Regions from separate parts of the Pectobacterium hainanensis genome, predicted to be linked through region 2. Evidence: predicted binding sites of a transcription regulator. Region 2 holds the regulator's gene; each other region holds the start of a gene.
What was found. The regulator CRP, encoded in region 2, controls carbon source genes, mostly activating them, when cyclic AMP is high. The targets are predictions, from matches to a motif close to ATGTGANNNNNNTCACAT.

Region 1 (5,711 bases), on a different contig from region 2:
GCCACCATTCTGGCATCCAGAAAGTCAAAGTAACGTTTAACCTGCGGATATAACGCCTTAAATAAACTCTCCTTAGCAGAGAAACTTAGCGTTAGCAGGCAACAGAACGCTTCTTCACGTTCACTAAACCATTGGTATTCTTCTTCATCAATAATTCCCGGCCAGAGAGATTGTGCGCGATCATCAGAGAGATAAGCTTCAATATCGACACCAATGCAAGCCAACGTATCACTACGCAGATGCGCCGCACACATGACACTCCCCGCGTTGTGGCTCAAGGAGCCAGAGATATTTTCCGGCCATTGTGGAGAACGATCTTCACAGCTATTCAGGATAAAATCCGAGTGTCCCAACTCATGTAGCACCTGTCTGGCTAAACACCGTCCGGCCAAATACTCAGCACGACGTTTAGGCACCGAACGCTCAAGCGCATCGGAAAAAGGAATACCAGCCTGAGAGAACAGGTCATCGGAATAAGCAGACAAATGGAAATGACAGCGGGCACCAATACCGGGATATACCATGCCATCCATTGCCGGTGGGAAAGTGATCCATTCAACATCATCAATAAAAGCAGAAAGCATGTCGTGTTACTCAAGGAAAGTCGTTACGTATTGCCAGTGATTACCGACTTTCGCAGCCAATAAACATGGGCGACTCATGTCGCCCCACAACCCTATAGTGCTAAGAAAAAACCAGCAATGCTAGCACTCATCAGGTTCGACAGCGTGCCTGCCGTTACGGCTTTCAAACCCAGTCTTGCAATGTCCTGACGGCGACTTGGCGCCATACTGCCTAAACCTCCGATAAGGATAGCAATAGACGACAGGTTCGCAAATCCGCACAGCGCGAATGAAATAATCGCTTTAGTATGATCAGACAACACCTGCAACCCGGCTGCGGCAACCACATCATCGGCTTTAAGATATTCACCAAAATTCATATAGGCGACAAACTCATTGACGATCAGTTTTTGTCCGATGAAAGATCCGGCAACCGTAGCTTCATGCCAGGGTACGCCGATTAAAAATGCAATCGGAGAAAACAGCCAACCTAGCAGTAATTCCATAGACAATTGTGGGTAGTCAAACCAACCACCGATGCCGCCAAGAATACCGTTCAACAAAGCGATTAAAGCCACGAACGCCAACAGCATTGCGCCTACATTCAGAGCCAATTGCATCCCAGAAGCCGCACCGCTGGCCGCCGCATCAATAACGTTAGCCGGACGGTCATCTTCATCAACAAATCCAACCATTTGTTCGTGGTCATGAGTGCTTTCAGTTTCGGGGATCATTAGCTTCGCAAACAATAAACCACCGGGAGCTGCCATAAAGGAGGCCGCAATCAGATACTCCAGCGGCACGCCCATCTGCGCATAGCCCGCCATCACCGAACCTGCAATAGACGCTAACCCACCGCACATGACCGCAAACAGCTCCGAACGCGTCATGTTGGCAATATACGGACGCACCACCAGCGGCGCTTCAGTCTGACCAACAAAAATATTAGCCGTCGCGGACAACGATTCCGTCCGTGACGTTCCCAATAATTTTTGTAATCCGCCACCCAACAGTCGAATGACCCACTGCATAACACCGATGTAGTACAACACCGCAATTAAGGAAGAAAAAAAGACAATGATGGGCAACACACGTAAAGCAAACACAAAACCGCTGTCGCCAAATACTTCAAACATCTTGCCCGATACGAGTCCGCCAAAAATGAATGATACGCCTTGGTTACCATAAGAAATGACGTTTGCGACACCTTCTGTCATACCGCCTAAAATTCTGCGGCCCAGTGGCACATACAGTATCAACGCGCCAATACCAACCTGAATAACAAAAGCACCGAGTACAGTGCGTAATCTGATCGCCTTACGATTACTGGAAAGCAAAACCGCAAATAATATCAGTACCAGCATACCAATAAGACTCATAAAGAGTTGCATGTAGCGTTCCTTCTAAGCGCTAACAACGATTAGCGGTGAATAGAAATAAAATAGAAAAAAGCGATAAGAGTCACACTTCTTGTTTCAGTATATGAAAAAACGTCAATTGCTTCGCGACGTTTTGCACAAAAATAGCGGTAGGTCACGTGTTTATGAATGAAATATCAACACATTACTTCACTTGAAATCGAAAAGACGGAGAGTATTTTGATATATCGCCGCGGCCAGCTCCTCCGCCGGCTCAGGTCGTAACTCACAAAGAGAATGAAAGATATCCACGATACGTTCCGGGCGATTAGGTTGTCCCTGATAACCGCTAACCGGCATATCCGGCGCATCCGTCTCCAACAGCAGACGATCAAGAGGAAGGCGTGCAATCGCCTGACGCGTCTTATTGGCTCGGGGATAAGTGATCGTTCCTCCGACGCCGATATAGTAACCAAGCCGAATAAACGTCTGAGCCTGTTCCAGGCTACCAGCAAAGCCATGAAGCACGCCAGTTCGTGGCAAACTAATACGACGCAGACATTGAGCCAGCCGATCGTGAGAACGACGAGAATGAAGAATAACCGGCAAATCAAACTGTTTTGCCAACCCTAGTTGCGCTTCAAGCAGTTTACATTGGCGTTCAAATTGTGGCTCCGGCATATAAAGATCTAGCCCGATCTCGCCCACTGCAACCAGCTTGTCAGGTTTCTGGCGTAAACAGGTCTCTAACTGCGCGAGGTCGGCGTCAATATGCTGGGAAATATATAAAGGATGTAGCCCGAGAGCGGAATAGAGAGGGGAATGTGTGTGCACCAACGTTAGCACACGGTCAAAGTGGCGAGACGCCACAGCAGGAATGATAATGCGTTCAACACCCGCCGTTGCAGCCCATTGAAGGCTAGCCAAGTCGTTATCGTAAAATAGCGGAAAATCGAAATGGCAATGAGTATCGATAAAAACAGGTTGCGTCGCAGGCTTTGAGCCTTCGACAACATGTTGCATCAGCACGCTTATTATCCTCAGTGTAACACGCTCTCCTCTGAGGATACCTGTTCATGGGCCTTTCCGTAACCCTCTTGCAATACACCGGATAAATAACCGTTATTACCTTCCAGCCACGCACAATCACTGTCAAACCATTCGGCCCACAGCGCCCAGAAACTCCCTTTCCACTGTTTCCATTTGCCTACAACAATATCGCTATTCATCATAACCCTCCTGATAAAAAGTCGGTTTCAGCAAACACACAAACAGTGTGATAGTTTCATGTTACAGGCGGATGGCAATTCTGTCTTTCAGAAATGTCGCGATTAAATAAGATGCTTACCGAATGAGATGAGACGGGCAAATGCCCGTCAGCATGAATGAGTATGAAAACGAGACAAAAAGAGAATACCTAAGGTCGTTTTCGACCAGTAAACAAACTCAGTAAGAACAAGATAATACCGACAACAAAGACAATCTTGGCTGCCCCTGCTGCGGTGCCAGCCAGACCACCAAAGCCGAGGGCGGCGGCGATCAGGGCTATAACCAGAAAGATAATCCCCCAACGAAACATACGTTCTCCTTACCAAAACGTTAAACCATCTGGCGGTCATCTAACAAAAAATCATGATGCATCCAGATTGCGTATCCCGTGTGGTAATGACGGGTATAGATAAATATAGATGTTGCGTTAATCGGTGCGGGTAAAACAATTAAGTCATACCCGCCAGAACAATCTTATTATTTGATGGTTAAACTGTTCTTAACACTTTTTACACCATCAATCGATTTAGCGATGCTCTCTGCTCGAGCTGATTGAGCCTGATTATCGACTTCACCACTCAGTAAGACGACGCCGTCCTGTGTTTCCACTTTCACTTTACGTGACGGAACAATATCGTCCGCCAACAATTTGGCTTTGATGCTGCTGGTCGTCATCGCATCTCCAGCGTAAGCACCAACCGATTGCGAGGCACCATCTTTTACCTGCAATTTATCGCTAACGGAGGTCACACCTTCGGTTCTGGTAGCAATTTCCACCGCACGGGTGGCGATTTCCTGACTGCCGACAAAACCACTCAACGTGACAACACCCTGAGTTGTTTCAACAGAGATATCGCCGCTGGTAATTGCCTTATCTTCCAGCAAAGCGCTCTTTATTTTCGCTGTGGTTGCACTATCGCTCAGGTAACCTGAAGCTTTATTCGCGGAACTATCGACTTTCTCACCAGTAGAATCAGCAATACGTTGTATTTTCTGTCCCACGGTCTCTTCGGCCAGAGCAGAGCCACCAGCCAGAATTGAACCCAGAACGACAGCGATCAGCGATTGTGCAAGTTTGGTCTTTTTCATCGATTTCTTCCTTTGTATTTTTCTCTTTATGCCCGTCAACGCCTGAAAACAGCATATTGGGGCCGCATTAACGCGGGATGATTACGCACGCCATTCAAGGATAAAATTCAATACCTTGAAACGTTTAATACCAGGCTGAAAGGCACTGTACTAAGAGGTTTGTCTTTAAAAAAACGAGTAAAGCAATATAACAAACCAATCATAATCGCGTTAACAGTTGAACAAACTGAATCATTAACACGTTGTTAACTATAGACCACGGAATGAAAAATCATAGGAAGATCGACGCAAAAGGCATCGTGCTAACGGGAATTCAGATTTGTCTGTTGCAAAAAAACAGCAACATTCGAGGGGCGGAAAGACTATAACAAACTGATATAGAAGAAAAATGCGAACACATCTCTGAAAAAAAGAAAGGGTTCGCATCATCGGTGCCAAAACGGCGCGGCATACACGGTACGACCACGCTACCGTTTATTTAAGCAATTTTAATGTTCACGAGTTTTGTGCAACTCAACGTCGGGATAGCGTTCCCGAGTCAGGTTCAGGTTTACCATTGTTGGAGCGATATAGGTCAAATTATCGCCTCCATCAAGCGCCAGATGTTGCTCATTTTTACGTTTAAACTCTTCCAGCTTTTTCGCATCACCGCATTCCACCCAACGGGCGGTGGAAACGTTAACGGACTCGTAAAGCGCTTCCACATTATATTCTGTCTTCAGGCGCGCAACGACCACGTCAAACTGCAAGACACCCACCGCGCCCACGATCAGATCATTGTTCGTTAATGGCCGGAAGACCTGAACCGCACCTTCTTCAGAAAGCTGAACCAGCCCTTTCAACAGTTGCTTTTGTTTCAACGGATCGCGTAAACGAATACGACGGAATAACTCAGGCGCAAAATTGGGGATCCCAGTAAACTTCATGTCCTCACCTTGGGTAAAGGTGTCACCGATCTGGATCGTGCCATGGTTATGCAAACCGATGATGTCTCCTGGATAGGCCTCTTCGACATGGGAACGGTCACCCGCCATAAAGGTCAACGCATCTGAAATGACCACATCTTTTCCGATACGAACCTGACGCAGCTTCATGCCTTTTTCATATTTCCCCGACACGACACGCATAAACGCCACACGGTCACGGTGTTTCGGATCCATATTGGCCTGAATCTTAAAGACAAACCCAGTAAACTTCTCCTCAGCGGCCACAACCTCACGCGTATCGGTTTTACGCGGCATCGGCGCAGGAGCCCAACTAATCAGTCCGTCCAGCATATGATCGACACCGAAATTACCCAGTGCCGTCCCGAAAAAGACGGGGGTCAGGTCACCCGACAAAAATGCATCCAATTCAAACTCATGGGACGCACCTTTTACCAACTCCAGCTCTTCCCGCAGTTGCATCGCCAGATCGTCACCCACAGCAACAT
Region 2 (5,711 bases):
TGTTGCAACTGCATCCGCATAGCGCACGGATTACGGCGGATAAACTGCGTTTCGGCGATACCGACCTGCTGAAAGCGGATGAGGCGCGGATGCGTCAGATTCGCGGCAAGCGTATCTCCATGATTATGCAGGACCCAAAATATTCGTTGAACCCGGTAGTCTGCGTCGGCGATCAGATTGCCGAGGCCTATCTGGCGCACCATAAGGTGTCGCATCGCGAAGCGAAGGCAAAAGTCATGGCGATGCTGGACGTGGTGCGTATTCGTCAGCCAGAGCGTGTCTACAATTTGTATCCCCATGAAATTTCGGGCGGGCAGGGGCAGCGCATCATGATTGCGATGATGCTGATTACCGAACCCGAAATCGTGATTGCCGATGAACCAACCTCGGCGCTGGATGTGTCCGTGCGTTTGCAGGTGCTGGCGATGTTGGACGATCTGGTGAGTGAGCGTGGTTTAGGGCTGATTTTCATCAGTCACGACATCAATCTGGTGCGTAGCTTCTGCGATCGGGTGCTGGTGATGTATGCCGGACGTGTCGTGGAGTCGATTGCCGCCGCCGATCTGGACAACGCGCAGCATCCGTATACGCGCGGGTTGTTAAATTCACTGCCGGATATCGACAATCGACGTCCGCGCTTGCCAGTGATGAATCGCGATCCGGCCTGGATCAATGGATAAAGGGGATAATCATGGCAACTGAAGCAATGCATCAGCATAAGCCGATGATCGAAGTGAATAACCTGAATCTCTCGTTTGGTCAGGGCAGCACAGCGAATCAGGTGTTGTACGATGTGAATCTCACCGTCAATGATGGCGACATTTTTGGTCTGGTGGGTGAATCTGGTTCTGGTAAAACGACGGTGCTGAAGTGTCTGGCTGGGCTGTTTAATCATTGGGAAGGCGCGTTGGCGATCAACGGACAGAAGCTGGCGCACCGGATCGATCAGGCGCGTTGCCGTCAGGTGCAGATGGTGTTTCAGGATCCCTATGGGTCGCTGCATCCTCGTCATACGGTGGAATCCATTCTGGAAGAACCGCTGTCGATCCATCGCTTTGACGATCGTGACGATCGCATCGATAGCTTGCTGGATAAAGTGGGGTTGGGAACGCAATTTCGTCGCCGCTATCCGCATCAACTCTCTGGTGGGCAGCGCCAGCGCGTGGCGATTGCTCGGGCGCTGATTCTGGAACCGAGAGTGCTGCTGTTGGATGAGCCAACGTCGGCGCTGGATGTGTCGGTGCAGGCGGAAATTCTCAACCTGCTTATGGAGTTGCAGCAGCAGGAAAAGCTGACCTACCTGATGGTGACGCACGATTTGGGCGTGATTTCCCATTTGTGTCATAAAGTGGCGGTGATGCAGTACGGCAAGATACTGGAAACGCTGGAAACGGACGACCTGACCAGCGATGTGCCGAAGGATGCCTATACCTCAATGCTGGTGGATGCCAGTCGTCAGTACAGTCGCGATCTGGCGATACGCTCGGAGCGCATGGGCTAGATGCGTACGGACTAGATACGCTGCGCGATAATCATCATAGGGGCCGAGCAATCGGCCCTTTTTTTATCCTTTGCACAGGTTTTCGCTCACAGTTGGTTACGAACAGACTTTTATACGTAAAAAAAGGTAAATGGGTAGCGTTGAAGAGTGTGGATACTTACAATCACTACGCTTTCTGTAGTCGGCCTCTTCAAAAAGGAATTCTCATGTTCAAACGTACTCTGGTTGCCGCGGCAGCCCTTATTTCACTGACGGCATTTTCTCCCGCCTTTGCGGCTTCTGACACCACTACGCGTGTACTGTTGACGACGTCTGCGGGCAATATCGAACTGTCTTTAGATAATCAAAAAGCACCGATTTCGGTGAAAAATTTTGTTGAGTACGTTAACAACGGCTTTTACAACGGAACGACATTTCACCGTGTGATCCCTGGCTTTATGGTGCAGGGCGGTGGTTTTTCTGGCGAAATGAGCCAGAAAGCGACGAATGCGCCGATTAAGAATGAAGCCGATAACGGTCTGCGTAACCAACGCGGTACGATCTCGATGGCGCGTACCGCAGAGAAGGATAGCGCGACCAGCCAATTCTTTATCAACGTTGCAGACAATGCGTTCCTCGATCACGGCCAGCGTGATTTCGGCTACGCCGTGTTCGGTAAAGTGGTGAAGGGGATGGACGTTGTCGATAAGATTTCTCAGGTGCCAACGAAGAACGTCGGGCCTTATCAGAATGTGCCAACTGCGCCTATCGTGATTCAGTCGGCGAAAGTGCAGCCATGATAGATTATTGAGCCACTGAGAAAACCATAGAAGGCCACTTGCGTGGCCTTTTTTGATCGGTTTACTGGTGTAACCCCGGCGCTTCAGGAAGACATCAGCGTGATACGATGGATTATGGATACCATCGCTTGTACTCGTTCTTGCCTTATGAAAATGATGTCTAAATAATTGGCGAGTATTGAATCATTCTAAATTATCAATAAGTTAAATGAAATATGCTGCTAATTATCGATAACTATGACTCCTTTACCTACAACCTGTATCAATACTTCTGTGAGCTTGGTACGCAAGTTGTGGTGAAGCGTAATGATGAATTGACGTTGCAAGAGATTGAACGACTGGCACCAGAACGGCTGGTGATTTCTCCAGGGCCATGTACGCCGGATGAAGCCGGTATTTCGCTGGCCGCGATTCGACACTTTGCGGGTAAACTACCAATTCTAGGTGTATGTCTTGGGCATCAGGCGATGGGGCAGGGATTTGGTGCGCGAGTGGTGCGAGCGCGGCAGGTGATGCATGGGAAAACCTCGGCAATTGCACACAATGATACCGGTGTTTTTGCCGGTTTGGCTCAACCGCTGACGGTTACTCGTTATCATTCTCTTATTATTGAAGCTGCGTCGTTGCCCGATTGTTTTGAAGTTACGGCGTGGAGTGAACGTAACGGTGAACGTGATGAAATTATGGGGATCCGACATTGTTCACTGCCCTTAGAGGGAGTCCAGTTTCATCCTGAAAGTATCTTGAGTCAGCAGGGGCATCAGCTTCTGGATAATTTTCTTAAAATCTAAGCGTATAGAAAGTAATTGCTTTGAATAGATGATTTAATATTGCCTGTGTTTGATTTTTTATGCATATTTAGTGACTATATTTTCATTCTGAATGATGCGATATCAGAACGAGGCAGCAAATGGCAACAGCGAATAAAGCAGTAACAAGAGATACTCACGATAAAGTAATTCTGCCGGTTTATGCACCTGCGCAATTTGTGCCGGTAAAAGGTAAAGGCAGCAGGGTGTGGGACCAGCAAGGGCGGGAATATATTGATTTTTCCGGTGGCATTGCTGTTACTGCTCTGGGGCATTGTCATCCCGCGCTGGTTGCTGCATTGAAGCAGCAGGGAGAACAACTGTGGCATACCAGCAATATTTTTACCAACGAACCAGCGTTACGTCTCGCCAGCAAATTGATTGATGCCACTTTTGCCGATCGCGTGTTTTTTGTGAATTCAGGGGCTGAGGCGAATGAAGCCGCTTTTAAGCTAGCCCGTCACTATGCGATCAAACGTCATAGCCCGTATAAAACCAAGATCATCGCCTTCTACAATGCATTCCATGGCCGTACGCTGTTTACCGTTTCGGTTGGCGGACAGCCTAAATATGCAGATGGTTTCGGGCCAAAACCAGCGGATATCGTGCATGTTCCTTTTAACGATCTGGCAGCGGTTAAGGCCGTGATGGATGATCACACCTGTGCTGTCGTGCTGGAACCCGTGCAAGGTGAAGGGGGGATCACCCCGGCAACGCAGGAGTTTTTGCAGGGCGTGCGCGAGCTATGCGATCAACATCATGCGTTATTGGTGTTTGATGAAGTCCAAAGTGGAATGGGTAGAACGAGCAAGTTATTTACCTATATGCATTACGGTATTACGCCAGATATCTTAACGACGGCAAAAGCGTTGGGCGGTGGTTTTCCGATCAGCGCCATGCTGACAACTGAAGAAATTGCTTCAGTGATGACGGTGGGTGTGCATGGCACGACGTACGGTGGCAATCCACTGGCTTGTGCTGTAGCGGAAGCTGCATTGGATACAATTAATACGCCAGAAGTGCTGTCTGGCGTGGCTGAGCGCCATGATAAGTTCGTCCGTGAGTTGGAAAAAATTAACCAGCAGTATGGTATTTTCGAGCAAATTCGCGGCATGGGATTATTGATAGGGGCAGAGTTGACACCGGAGTGGCATGGCCGAGCGCATGACTTTTTGGCAGCGGCAACGGAGCAAGGGGTTATGGTGTTGATGGCAGGCCCGAATGTGATTCGTTTTGTTCCCTCATTGGTCATTGAGATGGATGATATTGAACAAGGAATGGCGAAGTTTGCGAAGGCCGTCGAGTGCGTGGTGAATGCCGCCGATTGATGCGTGTCATCATGAGAGCGTAAAAAAAGCGTGAAGTCGCCTTCACGCTTTTTTTATCGGTTAAAGATGGGATTAACGAGTGCCGTAAACGACAATCGTTTTGCCATGTGCGGAGATCAGATTCTGGTCTTCCAACATTTTCAGAATGCGGCCCACGGTTTCACGTGAGCAACCAACAATTTGTCCAATTTCCTGACGAGTAATTTTTATTTGCATGCCATCCGGGTGAGTCATGGCATCCGGTTGTTTTGCCAGGTTTAACAGCGTTTGGGCAATACGGCCTGTTACATCAAGGAAAGCCAGGTTACCCACTTTTTCTGACGTCACCTGCAAGCGGCTTGCCATTTGTGCGGACAAACGCATCAGGATATCAGGGTTGACCTGAATCAGTTGCCGAAATTTCTTATAAGAGATTTCAGCGACTTCACAAGCCGTTTTTGCGCGAACCCAAGCACTACGCTCCTGACCTTCTTCAAACAGGCCAAGTTCGCCGATAAAATCCCCCTGATTAAGATAAGAGAGAATCATTTCTTTGCCTTCTTCATCTTTGATCAGCACTGCGACGGAGCCTTTCACGATGTAGTAAAGCGTTTCTGCTTTTTCACCTTGGTGAATCAGCGTGCTCTTCGATGGATACTTATGGATATGGCAATGAGAAAGGAACCATTCGAGAGTTGGGTCTGTTTGCGGTTTGCCGAGAACCATTCGCTATCATCCTCTGTTGTAATTCACTGCGCAAATTACAGGGCTCAGAGTTCCCTGTACGGCGTATTTACTGCTAAAAAGTCAAAATCCGTGTAGGCAGAATGACGTCAGGGAATATACTGGAACCGAATATCTGGCGACGCCATCATCTTCCTTGTATCTGAGTTTGTCCAGAACAGGCAGATTCTACCTTCGTTTTTAACACAGCTTGAAGGAAGTGTCTTGTGTTGTCTCGCTTCAGCATGACAAAGGTCTGGTTATCATCTTTTTTTGTATAGTAACGGTATAAATTTTCAAAAATTTTTTAGTGGAGGCACTATGCAGGCACGGGTTAAATGGGTGGAAGGATTAACGTTTCTGGGCGAATCCTCATCAGGGCATCAGATTTTGATGGATGGTAATGCGGGTGATAAAGCGCCGAGCCCGATGGAGATGGTTTTGATGTCGGTAGGCAGTTGTAGCGCGATTGATGTGGTATCGATTTTACAGAAAGGACGTTACGATGTTATCGATTGTGAAGTGAAACTGACTTCGGAACGCAGAACGGAATCCCCTCGCTTGTTTACGCATATTAATCTGCATTTTATGG
Region 3 (5,711 bases), on a different contig from region 2:
TTCATGATGCTCAGCCGCAATGCGCTACGAGCAGCGGATCAGTTCGAAATACCGCCGAACCGGCTGATTGAGCTGGGGATACAGGTCGAGATTTAAAAACTCAAGTTGCTTACTGATGAGCGGTGATAATGGGGGAGATCGTAAAGACGTTGTGAATACGTCCCTGTACGCTCGGATTGCGCCATCCATGGCGCAAACGCTTTACTCTTCTCTCCCATTATCGCCGTTTTCATTCTGAAGCTAGGTTTTACCAATTTATGGCGACAATCAGCCCGCCTTCGGGTTGGTTGGTGAACGTGACTCGCATCTTGTGCAGTTTGGCGATGTTGTTGACGATGGATATCCCCAGACCACTACCGGATTTTTCCTGTCCCGGTGGACGGTAAAAGCGTTCTCCGATTCTTGCCAGCGCTTCCTCGCTGATGCCCGGTCCGTTATCGGCTACCTTAAAGCCGTGTTCCGTTAGTGCCAGACTGACCGTACCGCCTTCATGGCTATAGCGAATGGCGTTATCCAGCAGATTACGCACCAGCAGAGCCAGCAACAGCGGATGGCCTTGTCGGGTAACCGGGGTGTCCGGTAAATCCAGCGTCAGTTCGATCCCGGCGGTTTGCGCCGTATGATAATGGGCAATCACTGCCTGTTGCAGTAAGTCATTAAACTGAACGGGCTGCATCTCTTCGGGGGATGAATCGGCATCCAGCCGCGACAGCGTCAGGAGTTGCTCCACCAGCCGGGTGGCCCGATCGATCCCTTTGTCCAGATTGATTAAGGCATGGCGGCGCATGGTTTCATCGTCATGCGCCAACTGCGCGACTTCGGTTTGAACTTTCAGCGCCGCCAGCGGGCTACGCAATTCGTGAGCGGCATCAGAGGTAAAACGACGTTCTCGAACCAGCATGTCGCTGATACGAGAAAACAGATGGTTCAGCGCGTTAACCAGCGGGCGAACTTCTTGTGGAATATGCTGTGTCGCCAGCGGTGTGCTTTCGTCAGGGGAACGTCGCTGAAGCTCGGCGGTTATACGTTTTAGCGGCGAGAGTTCACGCGTGATCAGCCAGAATAGTAGCGCGAGCATGATCGGCAGAGCGAATAGCCAGGGCATCAGGTTGGTTTTTACAATATCTAACGTCATGTCCTGACGGTATTCCCATTCCTGACCTACCGCAATCACGTAACTATTGTCCTCTGTGGTTAGCCAGACGATGCGCCAGGCATCGTCATCGTCGCGTAATTTGCCGTCGGTGAAGCCGTTACGCTTATAGTCAAAAATGAAATTTTTGCCGTTATCGCCGTCGTTCAACACCATTTTCCCATCGCGGGTAAAAATAGCGAAGGCCAGCGCATCATCGTCCTGCTTGCCGCGGTTCTTATGCACCAAACTCTTGGTTTTGGGCAGAGATACTGGCTGGATTCGCAGTTCATCGGGATTCATGGTAGCCAGACGTTTGGCAAACAACATTTGCTGAGTATCAAATAGTTCATTGATGTTATGGCGCGTTTGATACCATGCCAGCAGACTGGCTATGCCCCAGCAAATCAATGTCAGCAGTGTAAAACCGGTAATCAGGCGTAAGCGCAGGCTGAGTCGGTTCATGGCGCGTCTCCCAGAATATAGCCAACGCCATGTACGGTACGGATAAATCCGCTGCCCAGTTTTTTGCGCAGGTGGTGGATGTGGACTTCTACTGCATTGCTGGAAACATCGTCATCCCATCCGTAGAGCTTTTCTTCCAACTGCGCGCGCGTTAGCACGCGGTTTGGGTTGAGCAAAAACAGTTCCAGCAGCGCCAGTTCGCGGGATTTTAGTATCAGCGGTTCATTGTTTAGCGTGACGCTTCGCGAGCCTGGCTCAAGGGAAACCGCACCGTGCGTTAGTGTGGATTGGAGCTGGCCGTGGCGGCGGCGAATCAGCGCTTGCAGACGAGCAGCAACCTCCGTCAGCGCAAAGGGCTTACATAAATAATCATCGGCACCCTGCTGCAACCCTTCCACACGCTGTTCCAGCGCATCGCGAGCGGTCAGAATCAGCACCGGTTCATCATGTCCCGCCTGACGCCACTGGCGCAGGATATCCATACCGTCCATACCCGGCAGGCTGAGATCGAGCACAACCGCATCATAGGGCGCAGCCTTCAAGGCAGCGGCACCCGCTTTGCCTTCCGTAAACCAGTCAATATTAAAACCAAGTTTGATTAATCCTGCTTTCAGGCCGTCGCCAATCAGGCGATCGTCTTCAATTAACAATATTCTCATGGCTGCCTCACAGGGAATGTGCCGCTGTCGCGTTTGCGCCTTTTCCGGTTTTTATACGAAATAGAGGGGCGGCATGTACAGGACAAATCGCTGAAATCGGGCGATTTCGGCAAGATAAAAAAATAAAAATGCAGACGCTGATTCCTTAAGATTCTGTTAAGAACGGTTTGTTTTAATCCTTCCCGAAGACCGATTACTCCCGCAGGTTGACTGCGAAATAGTTGACCGTGAAACGACAGGTAAAATAAGGAAGGTAAATATGAAAAAAGCAGCTGCGTTACTTGCCATTACCGCTCTGGTTTCTGCTCCGGTATTTGCTGCACAAAGCGGCGGTGGTTTCGTCAACCCTGAAACGCCGACGGTTAGCACACATAAAGGGGGATTCATCGATTCGCAGAACTCCCTCACGACGGTAGATAAGGCTAAAGATCTGCGTGACGACAGTTGGGTTACGCTGAGCGGCAATATTGAAAAGCGGATCGGTGATGAGAACTACCTGTTCCGCGATGCGACGGGCACGATGGAAGTCGAGATCGATCACAAGCGCTGGAATGGTCAGATGGTTTCACCCACCGATAAAGTGGAAATTCAGGGTGAACTGGATAAAGACTTCAATTCCGTCGAACTGGATGTGAAGCAGATTCGTAAACTCTAAATCGTTATCCTTAATTCCCTATTGGCGGGCTTTTACCCGCCATTTCTCGATTTATCAATCTTCTACAATGGTCTCTCGTTATCTTTATTTTTGTTAGCGAAACGTTTCGATACTGATCACACTTTTTTTATCTCTTCGTTGCCTTTCCCTCTTCTTTTCCTAGAATATCACCAGCGAAACGTTTCGCTAGTGGGGTAAGAAGATGAAAAAAGCAGCACTATTGAACGCAGATATTTCTTCCGTGATTGCTCGGCTGGGCCATACCGATAGCCTTGTTATTGGCGATGCGGGGTTGCCTATTCCTAACACGACAACGCGTATCGATCTGGCACTGACGCACAATGTGCCGACGTTTTTACAGGTGGTGAGTGTGGTCACCAGTGAAATGCAGGTCGAGGCCGCCATTCTGGCGGAAGAGATGATTGAAAAGAACCCCACAATCCATAACGCATTACTCGATCAATTGAAGCAACTTGAACAACACCAGGGAAACTCAATTGCATTGCACTATGTTAGCCATGAAGAATTCAAAACCCAAAGCGGCAAAAGCCGGGCCATCATTCGCAGCGGAGAGTGCTCTCCGTATGCCAATGTCATCCTTTGTGCTGGCGTAACGTTCTGAGGCATCCATGCAACCTTTACTGCAACTGCAAGGCATCACGAAATCTTTTCCCGGCGTTAAAGCGCTTTCCGGTGCGGCACTCAATGTCTATCCGGGAAAAGTGATGGCGCTGGTGGGTGAGAATGGTGCGGGAAAATCCACCATGATGAAAGTGTTGACCGGGATCTATCGTAAAGATGCCGGCAGCATCCATTTTCTGGGGCAGGAGGTGGATTTCAACGGGCCGAAAGCGTCCCAGGAAGCAGGTATCGGTATCATCCATCAGGAACTTAACCTGATTCCCCAGCTCACGATTGCCGAGAATATCTTTCTTGGTCGTGAATTTACCAACCGCTTTGGCCGTCTCGACTGGAATAAGATGTATGCGGAAGCCGACAAGCTGCTGAAGCGCCTTAATCTGCGCTACGACAGCCGTCGTATGGTCGGAGAGTTATCGATTGGCGATCAGCAAATGGTGGAAATTGCCAAGGTGCTGAGCTTTGAATCGAAAGTCATCATCATGGATGAACCCACTGATGCGCTGACGGATACCGAAACCGCTTCGCTATTTAGTGTCATCAAAGAGCTGCAATCTCAGGGATGTGGCATTGTCTATATTTCCCACCGTCTGAAAGAAATCTTTGAAATCTGCAATGACATTACCGTGTTCCGCGATGGCCAGTTTATCGGCGAGCGCCCGGTCAGTGACTTAGAGGAAGATACGCTGATTGAAATGATGGTGGGCCGCAAGCTGGAAGATCAGTATCCGCGTTCGAGTAAAGCGCCGGGAGCGGTCCGCCTTAAGGTGCAAAACCTGTCCGGACCGGGGGTCGACAGCGTCAATTTTACGGTGCGAAAAGGTGAAATCCTCGGCGTGGCGGGGCTGATGGGCGCGGGTCGTACCGAGTTGATGAAGATCCTCTACGGCGCACTACCCCGTACTGGCGGTAATGTGACGCTTGATGGCCGCGACGTGGTAACCCGAAAACCGCAGGATGGTTTGGCGAACGGCATCGTTTACATCTCGGAAGACCGTAAGCGTGATGGCCTGGTGTTGGGCATGTCGGTAAAAGAAAACATGTCGTTAACGGCATTGCGCTATTTCAGCCATGCAGGCGGTCGTCTCAAGCACGCTGAAGAGCAACTGACGGTTGCCGACTTTATTCGCCTGTTCAACGTGAAAACGCCTTCGATGGAGCAGCCAATCGGCCTGCTTTCCGGCGGTAATCAGCAGAAAGTGGCGATTGCTCGCGGCCTGATGACGCGCCCCAACGTATTGATCCTCGATGAACCGACGCGTGGCGTCGATGTCGGGGCGAAGAAAGAAATTTATCAGTTAATCAACCAATTCAAAGAAGAAGGGCTGAGCATCATTTTGGTGTCATCCGAAATGCCCGAAGTATTGGGAATGAGCGATCGCATCATTGTTATGCATGAAGGGCGCTTGAGCGGTGATTTCCCGATTGAACAAGCAACCCAGGAAGTACTGATGGCTGCGGCCGTTGGTAAGCAATACGGCGCAAAGCAGGAGTAAGTCAGACATGAGTTCTCAATCTATCACGGCAAAACGCTGGTTCAGCAAAGAGTGGTTACTGGAGCAGAAATCGCTGATTGCGCTCCTAATCCTTATTGCGATTGTTTCCGCTATGAGCCCTAACTTTTTCACTCTGAACAACCTGTTCAATATTCTTCAGCAGACGTCAGTGAACGCTATCATGGCGGTTGGCATGACGCTGGTCATTCTGACCTCGGGCATCGATTTGTCGGTGGGGTCACTGCTGGCGTTGACCGGTGCGGTCGCGGCTTCCATTGTCGGGCTTGAAGTCAATGCGCTGGTGGCGGTATTTGGCGCACTGGCGCTGGGCGCGCTGATTGGCGCGGGCACCGGTATCATTGTTTCCAAAGGCAAAGTGCAGGCGTTTATCGCTACGCTGGTCATGATGCTGTTGCTACGCGGCGTGACGATGGTCTATACCAATGGTAGCCCGATTAATACCGGCTTTTCCGATGTGGCAGATGCGTTTGGTTGGTTTGGTATCGGCCGTCCGCTGGGTATTCCGACGCCAATCTGGATCATGGCTATCGTGTTCGCGGCGGCCTGGTACATGCTGCACCATACTCGTCTGGGACGCTATATCTATGCGTTAGGCGGCAACGAATCCGCCACCCGTTTGTCCGGTATCAGCGTTGATAAAATCA
Region 4 (5,711 bases), on a different contig from region 2:
AGAAATCAGAAAAATTGAACGCATTTACGCAGGTGACTTGCTACAACGAAGACAAACGGGGCGGCTAACCCGCATTTTGAAAACGTTGACGATAAGCGCTGGGAGAAACACCAAATGCCTGATGAAATACCACGGAAAAATAGTTGCTGTCATCAAAACCGCACTGTGCCGCAATTTCCCCAATAGTTTGCTGATTGTAGCGCAACAGTTCCATCGCTTTGCATAGCCGTAGTTGACGCAAATATTGCAGCACGCTCATACCCGTTTGCTCTTTAAATCGCGCTCTCAGGCCACGTGCGCTAAATCCATTCTGTTCACAAAAAACATCAAAACGAAAAGGGCTGGCGATACTGGCACGCAACGCGTTCATCAATAAGTCCAACTGATGGGCATCCGCCAATTGAGGGTTATTCGGCAAATGACGATAACGCATCGCCAGCAGCGCAATTTGCAACAGTAGCACCTCGCTCAGTTGCAACGACAGCAGATCTGATTTCATGCTCTCTCGCGCCAACGCATCAACCCGGTCACGAATGGTGTCCATCCCCTGCGAGCCCAGACACCAGTAACGCTCACTGTGTGGCGTGTCCCCGCCAGGCAACAGCGCGCCCCAGTCCGCCGAGAGCGACAGTCGATCGCGGATATACATAATGTTATCCAATTCCAGATCGTGGACGGATTCGTAGCTGTGCCGATCGCTTGCCGAGACATAAAACATGTCACCACGCGTAATGCGATAAGGCACGTCATTCCAGAAATGCAGACCATTCCCGCGCCAGACGATCACCAATTCATCAAAATCGTGGTGATGCAGCGGGAATACTGGCTGTGGATGCCGTTCGGCAACCATGACGCTATTTTTATCGGTAAGGAAATAGTCTTCAGTCTGTAGTTTCAAACCCCGTCTACTGTTTACCATCCCTCACCTGCCTGCGCTCAACTATTCCTCATGGTACGCCTGATGACGTAGCGATTTAGGGGCCAGAGAAAATTCCTTACGGAATTGCGTCGAAAAATGGTTGCTGTCACTGAATCCACACGCATGTGCAATCGTAGTAATGGAATCATCACTTTGCTGCAAGCGCCGACGGGCCTCCAGTAATCTTAACCGATTCAGATAGCGTTGTGGTGTCATTCCAGTGTGTTGTTTCAGTTGGCGATGCAGCGTTCTAAGCGGTAAGGCGAACCGTTCGGCCAATTCCCCCCAGTTGATATCTTCGCTGTAGTTGTTCTGTAACCAGCCTAACAGCGACTGTATCCCCTGACGTTGGCAATCTCCCCCTTGCGTTTGGAAACAGCGCTGACGAAGAAGCACCAGGATTTGCAAAAACAGGCTTTCGCTGGCGGCGATATCTTCCGGCTGAGCGCTCTGAGCAAGTTCAGCCAGCTTACCAAGGCTTTGCTTGAGTTGCTGCATGCCCACCGTATTGACCTGCCATTGCCCTTGCCATTCGCCATCGGGCCCGTAAGGCAAAAAGGACGCAATATCGGAAAGAAAACGAAAACCGCGTGGTGAACGATAAAGGACGTTGGTCAGACAGAGTCCTTCCACATTTTCAAACAGATGCCTGTCATTATCCCGCACAAAAAACACCGTACCACTGCTCAAGGCATAAGGCTGATCGTTAAAAACATGCACGCCCGAGCCTTGTTCCACCAACACAATTTCCCAGAAATCATGATAATGCTCGGGGAAAGCCACCTGAGGCGTTCGGGGCTCTACAGCCACCGTCACTGCCCGTGAAGCAAAGAAGTCATCACCACGAAGTAACGTCATTTTTGATTCTCCACTTAGCTCGCTCGCGGAGCGGCCTCTTTGTCATTTGTCGCCAGCACGTACTGACCATCAGTGAAATTAGCGTCTATATGAAAGGGTAGCGGGAAGCGTGCCAAACAGCCTTTAAATACCGTCATTGACGGCGGCGTTGTGATGTCATTTTTTCAAGATCTACCGACCAATTTGCTGAAATGTGGATAGGATCACATCCCGTTCAGCCCCCTAACTCATCGTAAAAATTTCGTAAATCCCGCAGAGAAACGTCACAACTGTGAACCATTTCACAGTCAGCTTGACTATTTTGCCAACCGCTCATCCTACGTGGCACTCACCGGAAGGTGATGATGACCATGAATCCTTACACTGCTTCCCATCAAACAGGTAAAGAGGAATGGCTATGGCTGTGAAGAATATTGTGGCGGTAGATCTTGGCGCGTCCAGCGGCCGAGTCATGTTAGCGACGCTACAAACAACCACACAGCATCTGGCACTGAAAGAAATTCACCGCTTTCGCAATCATCTCATTGCTGAAAATGGCCATCATGTATGGGACCTGCAAGCGCTGGAGCAGGCGATTCTCACTGGCTTACACCAAATAGACGGCATGGGGATTCATCCTGACAGCATAGGGATTGACAGTTGGGGAGTGGATTATGTGCTACTGGACAAAGCCGGTGAATGTGTCGGTTTGCCCTACTCTTATCGAGACCACCGTACCGATGGTCTGATGTCCACGGTCACCGATGAGCTAGGCCGTGAAAATATTTATCAGCGCACCGGTATTCAATTCCTTCCTTTTAATACGCTGTACCAACTCAAGGCGTTGTGCGATCAACATCCTGAATACCTGACAAAAGCAGAACATCTGTTACTGATCCCAGATTATTTTCATTATCGCCTGACAGGCAAGGTGAGCTGTGAATACACCAATGCCAGCACGACACAGTTGCTCAGCCTGACGGACAAAACATGGGACGACGCACTGCTGAAGTATCTTGGTTTCCCCAAACGTTTGTTGAGCCAGCCGGTACAGCCCGGTCACCACATCGGCAAATGGTCAGCACCGAGCGGACGGCAAATCCCAGTGATTGCAGTAGCCACCCATGATACGGCCTGCGCCGTCGTCGCGGCCCCACTACAGAACAAAGACAGCGCTTATCTCAGTTCCGGTACCTGGTCGTTGATCGGTATTGAAAGCGATACGCCCTGCCACAACGCGCAGGCATTAGCCGCCAACATCACCAATGAATGTGGGATCAACGGCACGTATCGCGTACTCAAAAACATCATGGGCATGTGGTTACTGCAACGTCTCTGTCAGGAACGTCAAATTCAGGATCTCAACGCTCTGATTCAGGAGGCGTCACATCTACCGGCCTATGTCAGCCTGATCAACCCGAACGACGAGCGTTTTATTAACCCGCCGTCCATGTGTGACGCCATCAGAACGTTTTGTACCGAACATCAGCAACCTGTGCCACAGGGAGATGCCGAACTGGCTCGCTGTATTTTTGATAGCCTCGCCATGCTGTATCGGCAGGCAATTCAGGAATTAGGCGAACTGCGCCAGGCACCGTTACGTCAATTACATATTGTTGGCGGCGGTTGCCAGAATGAGTTGCTTAATCAGTTGTGCGCCGATACGTGTCAGATTCCCGTCTTCGCCGGACCGGTAGAAGCCTCCACTCTCGGCAATATCGGTTGTCAATTAATGGCGCTCGATGCCGTTGCCGATCTGAATGAATTTCGCCACCTACTCACCCATAACTTTCCTCTGCATCGCTACACCCCGCGTGAGGATACTGATTTCGCCAGGCATTGGCGTCGTTTTGAAGCCCTTTGCCATGATAAAAAAGAGGAAACCACCGTATGAATAACACTATTGAAACTGCCTGGCGTCTGGCAAAGGATCGTTACGCCAGCATAGACGTTGATGTCGATGCCGCACTGGCGCAGTTAGATACCATTCCCGTCTCTATGCACTGCTGGCAAGGCGATGATGTTGCCGGTTTTGAAAACACAGGCAGCGCATTAACCGGCGGTATTCAGGCGACGGGGAATTACCCCGGAAAAGCACGCAGCGCCGTTGAGCTACGAGCCGATCTGGAACAGGCGTTTTCGCTTATTCCAGGCCCCAAACGGTTAAACTTGCACGCGATTTATCTTGAATCCGATCAACCGGTTGCCCGTAACGAAATTGAGCCCAAGCATTTCAGTCACTGGGTCGCATGGGCCAAACGTCATCAGTTAGGGTTGGATTTCAACCCAACCTGCTTCTCTCACCCTTTGAGCAGCGATGGTTTTACGCTATCGCATCCCGATGACAGCATCCGCCAGTTCTGGATTGAACATTGTCAGGCCAGCCGCCGTATTTCTGCCTACTTTGGCCGCGAACTCGGCACACCTTCCGTCATGAATATTTGGGTGCCGGATGGCATGAAAGATCTGACGATCGATCGTCTGGCCTTCCGCCAGCGACTGCTCAGCGCGTTAGACGAGGTCATCGCCGAGCCACTCGATCAGGCGCACCATATCGATGCGGTGGAAAGTAAACTGTTCGGGATCGGCGCAGAAAGCTTTACTGTCGGCTCCAGCGAATTCTGCCTCGGCTATGCCAGCAGCCGCAAGACCGCACTCTGTTTAGATGCAGGCCATTTCCATCCAACCGAAGTCATTTCCGACAAAATATCCAGCGCCATCCTGTACGTTCCGCGTCTGTTACTGCACGTCAGCCGTCCGGTACGCTGGGACAGCGATCACGTTGTTCTGTTGGATGATGAAACGCAGGCAATTGCCCATGAGATCATTCGTCATAAACTGCTTGATCGTGTGCACATCGGTCTCGATTTCTTTGATGCATCCATCAATCGCATTGCCGCCTGGGTCATCGGCACCCGCAACATGAAGAAAGCGCTTTTGCGCGCCCTGCTGGAACCCACTGAGGCCCTACGCAAATTAGAACAAAGCGGGGATTACACCGCTCGTCTGGCACTGTTAGAAGAACAAAAATCCCTGCCGTGGCAGGCCGTCTGGGAACACTACTGCCAGCGCCATGACGTCACACCGGGCAGCGAATGGCTGCAACATGTTCGTCAGTATGAAAAAACCATCCTCACTCAACGTCAAGGGTAAGACTATGCAAGCAATTCTTTCTTCCTGGTTCGTACAGGGCATGATTAAAGCCACCAGCGACATGTGGCTCAAAGGCTGGGATGAGCGTAACGGCGGCAACGTCAGCCTGCGTCTGACGTCAGAGGATGTGACGCCCTACGAAAGTGAATTTTATCCGCAGCCCCGCCATGAAACGTTAAGTCAGGCCATGCCTGAACTGGCTGGACATTGGTTCATCGTTACTGGCTCGGGCAAATTTTTCCGTAACGTCCAGTTAGATCCCGCAGACTCACTGGTCGTGCTACAAGTTGATCACGATGGTAAAGGCTATCGTATCTTCTGGGGACTGGCGAACGGAGGGTTGCCAACATCAGAACTGGCTTCTCACTTTCAATCGCACATTGTACGCATGAAGGTCACAAACGGGCGTGACCGCATTATTATGCATTGTCACGCCACGAACCTGATTGCACTTAGCTATGTGCTGGAACTGAACACCGCCGCCTTTACCCGTGAATTGTGGGAAGGCAGCACCGAATGTCTGGTTGTGTTCCCAGATGGTGTCGGGATTGTTCCATGGATGGTGCCAGGTACGGATGCTATCGGCGATGCAACATCAGAGCAAATGCAACGCCATTCGCTGGTGCTCTGGCCGTTCCACGGTATTTTCGGCAGTGGCCCAACGCTCGATGAAACATTCGGCTTGATCGATACCGCTGAGAAGTCAGCAGAAGTGATGGTAAAAGTCCGATCGATGGGCGGCAAGAAACAAACTATTTCGACCGAAGAATTGATTGCCTTAGGTAAGCGATTTGGCGTCACG

Region 1: a site for CRP is predicted at 2,013-2,030, ahead of ACKPVM_RS19865 (NupC/NupG family nucleoside CNT transporter). Genes of this name have one in related genera too.
Region 3: a site for CRP is predicted at 3,016-3,033, ahead of rbsD (D-ribose pyranase). Genes of this name have one in related genera too.
Region 4: a site for CRP is predicted at 1,969-1,986, ahead of rhaB (rhamnulokinase). Genes of this name have one in related genera too.

The regions. Positions count from the first base shown of each region.
Region 1 is NZ_JBJYIN010000028.1:3,114-8,824, forward strand. Features, by position in the region: gene ACKPVM_RS19860 (4'-phosphopantetheinyl transferase family protein) at 1-584, opposite strand, end outside; gene ACKPVM_RS19865 (NupC/NupG family nucleoside CNT transporter) at 677-1,954, opposite strand; gene ACKPVM_RS19870 (TatD family hydrolase) at 2,132-2,944, opposite strand; gene ACKPVM_RS19875 (CsbD family protein) at 2,962-3,150, opposite strand; gene ACKPVM_RS19880 (DUF1328 domain-containing protein) at 3,339-3,500, opposite strand; gene osmY (molecular chaperone OsmY) at 3,668-4,279, opposite strand; gene prfC (peptide chain release factor 3) at 4,768-5,711, opposite strand, start outside.
Region 2 is NZ_JBJYIN010000006.1:224,110-229,820, forward strand. Features, by position in the region: gene ACKPVM_RS08425 (ABC transporter ATP-binding protein) at 1-680, shown strand, start outside; gene ACKPVM_RS08430 (ABC transporter ATP-binding protein) at 725-1,501, shown strand; gene ppiA (peptidylprolyl isomerase A) at 1,708-2,280, shown strand; gene ACKPVM_RS08440 (aminodeoxychorismate synthase component II) at 2,496-3,071, shown strand; gene argD (bifunctional acetylornithine/succinyldiaminopimelate transaminase) at 3,191-4,417, shown strand; gene crp (cAMP-activated global transcriptional regulator CRP) at 4,490-5,122, opposite strand; gene ACKPVM_RS08455 (OsmC family protein) at 5,441-5,711, shown strand, end outside.
Region 3 is NZ_JBJYIN010000011.1:3,354-9,064, reverse strand. Features, by position in the region: gene kup (low affinity potassium transporter Kup) at 1-96, shown strand, start outside; gene qseC (quorum sensing histidine kinase QseC) at 248-1,597, opposite strand; gene qseB (quorum sensing response regulator transcription factor QseB) at 1,594-2,256, opposite strand; gene ACKPVM_RS12395 (YgiW/YdeI family stress tolerance OB fold protein) at 2,516-2,911, shown strand; gene rbsD (D-ribose pyranase) at 3,114-3,533, shown strand; gene rbsA (ribose ABC transporter ATP-binding protein RbsA) at 3,541-5,046, shown strand; gene rbsC (ribose ABC transporter permease) at 5,054-5,711, shown strand, end outside.
Region 4 is NZ_JBJYIN010000009.1:180,137-185,847, reverse strand. Features, by position in the region: gene ACKPVM_RS11580 (helix-turn-helix domain-containing protein) at 65-919, opposite strand; gene rhaS (HTH-type transcriptional activator RhaS) at 941-1,777, opposite strand; gene rhaB (rhamnulokinase) at 2,175-3,650, shown strand; gene ACKPVM_RS11565 (L-rhamnose isomerase) at 3,647-4,909, shown strand; gene rhaD (rhamnulose-1-phosphate aldolase) at 4,914-5,711, shown strand, end outside.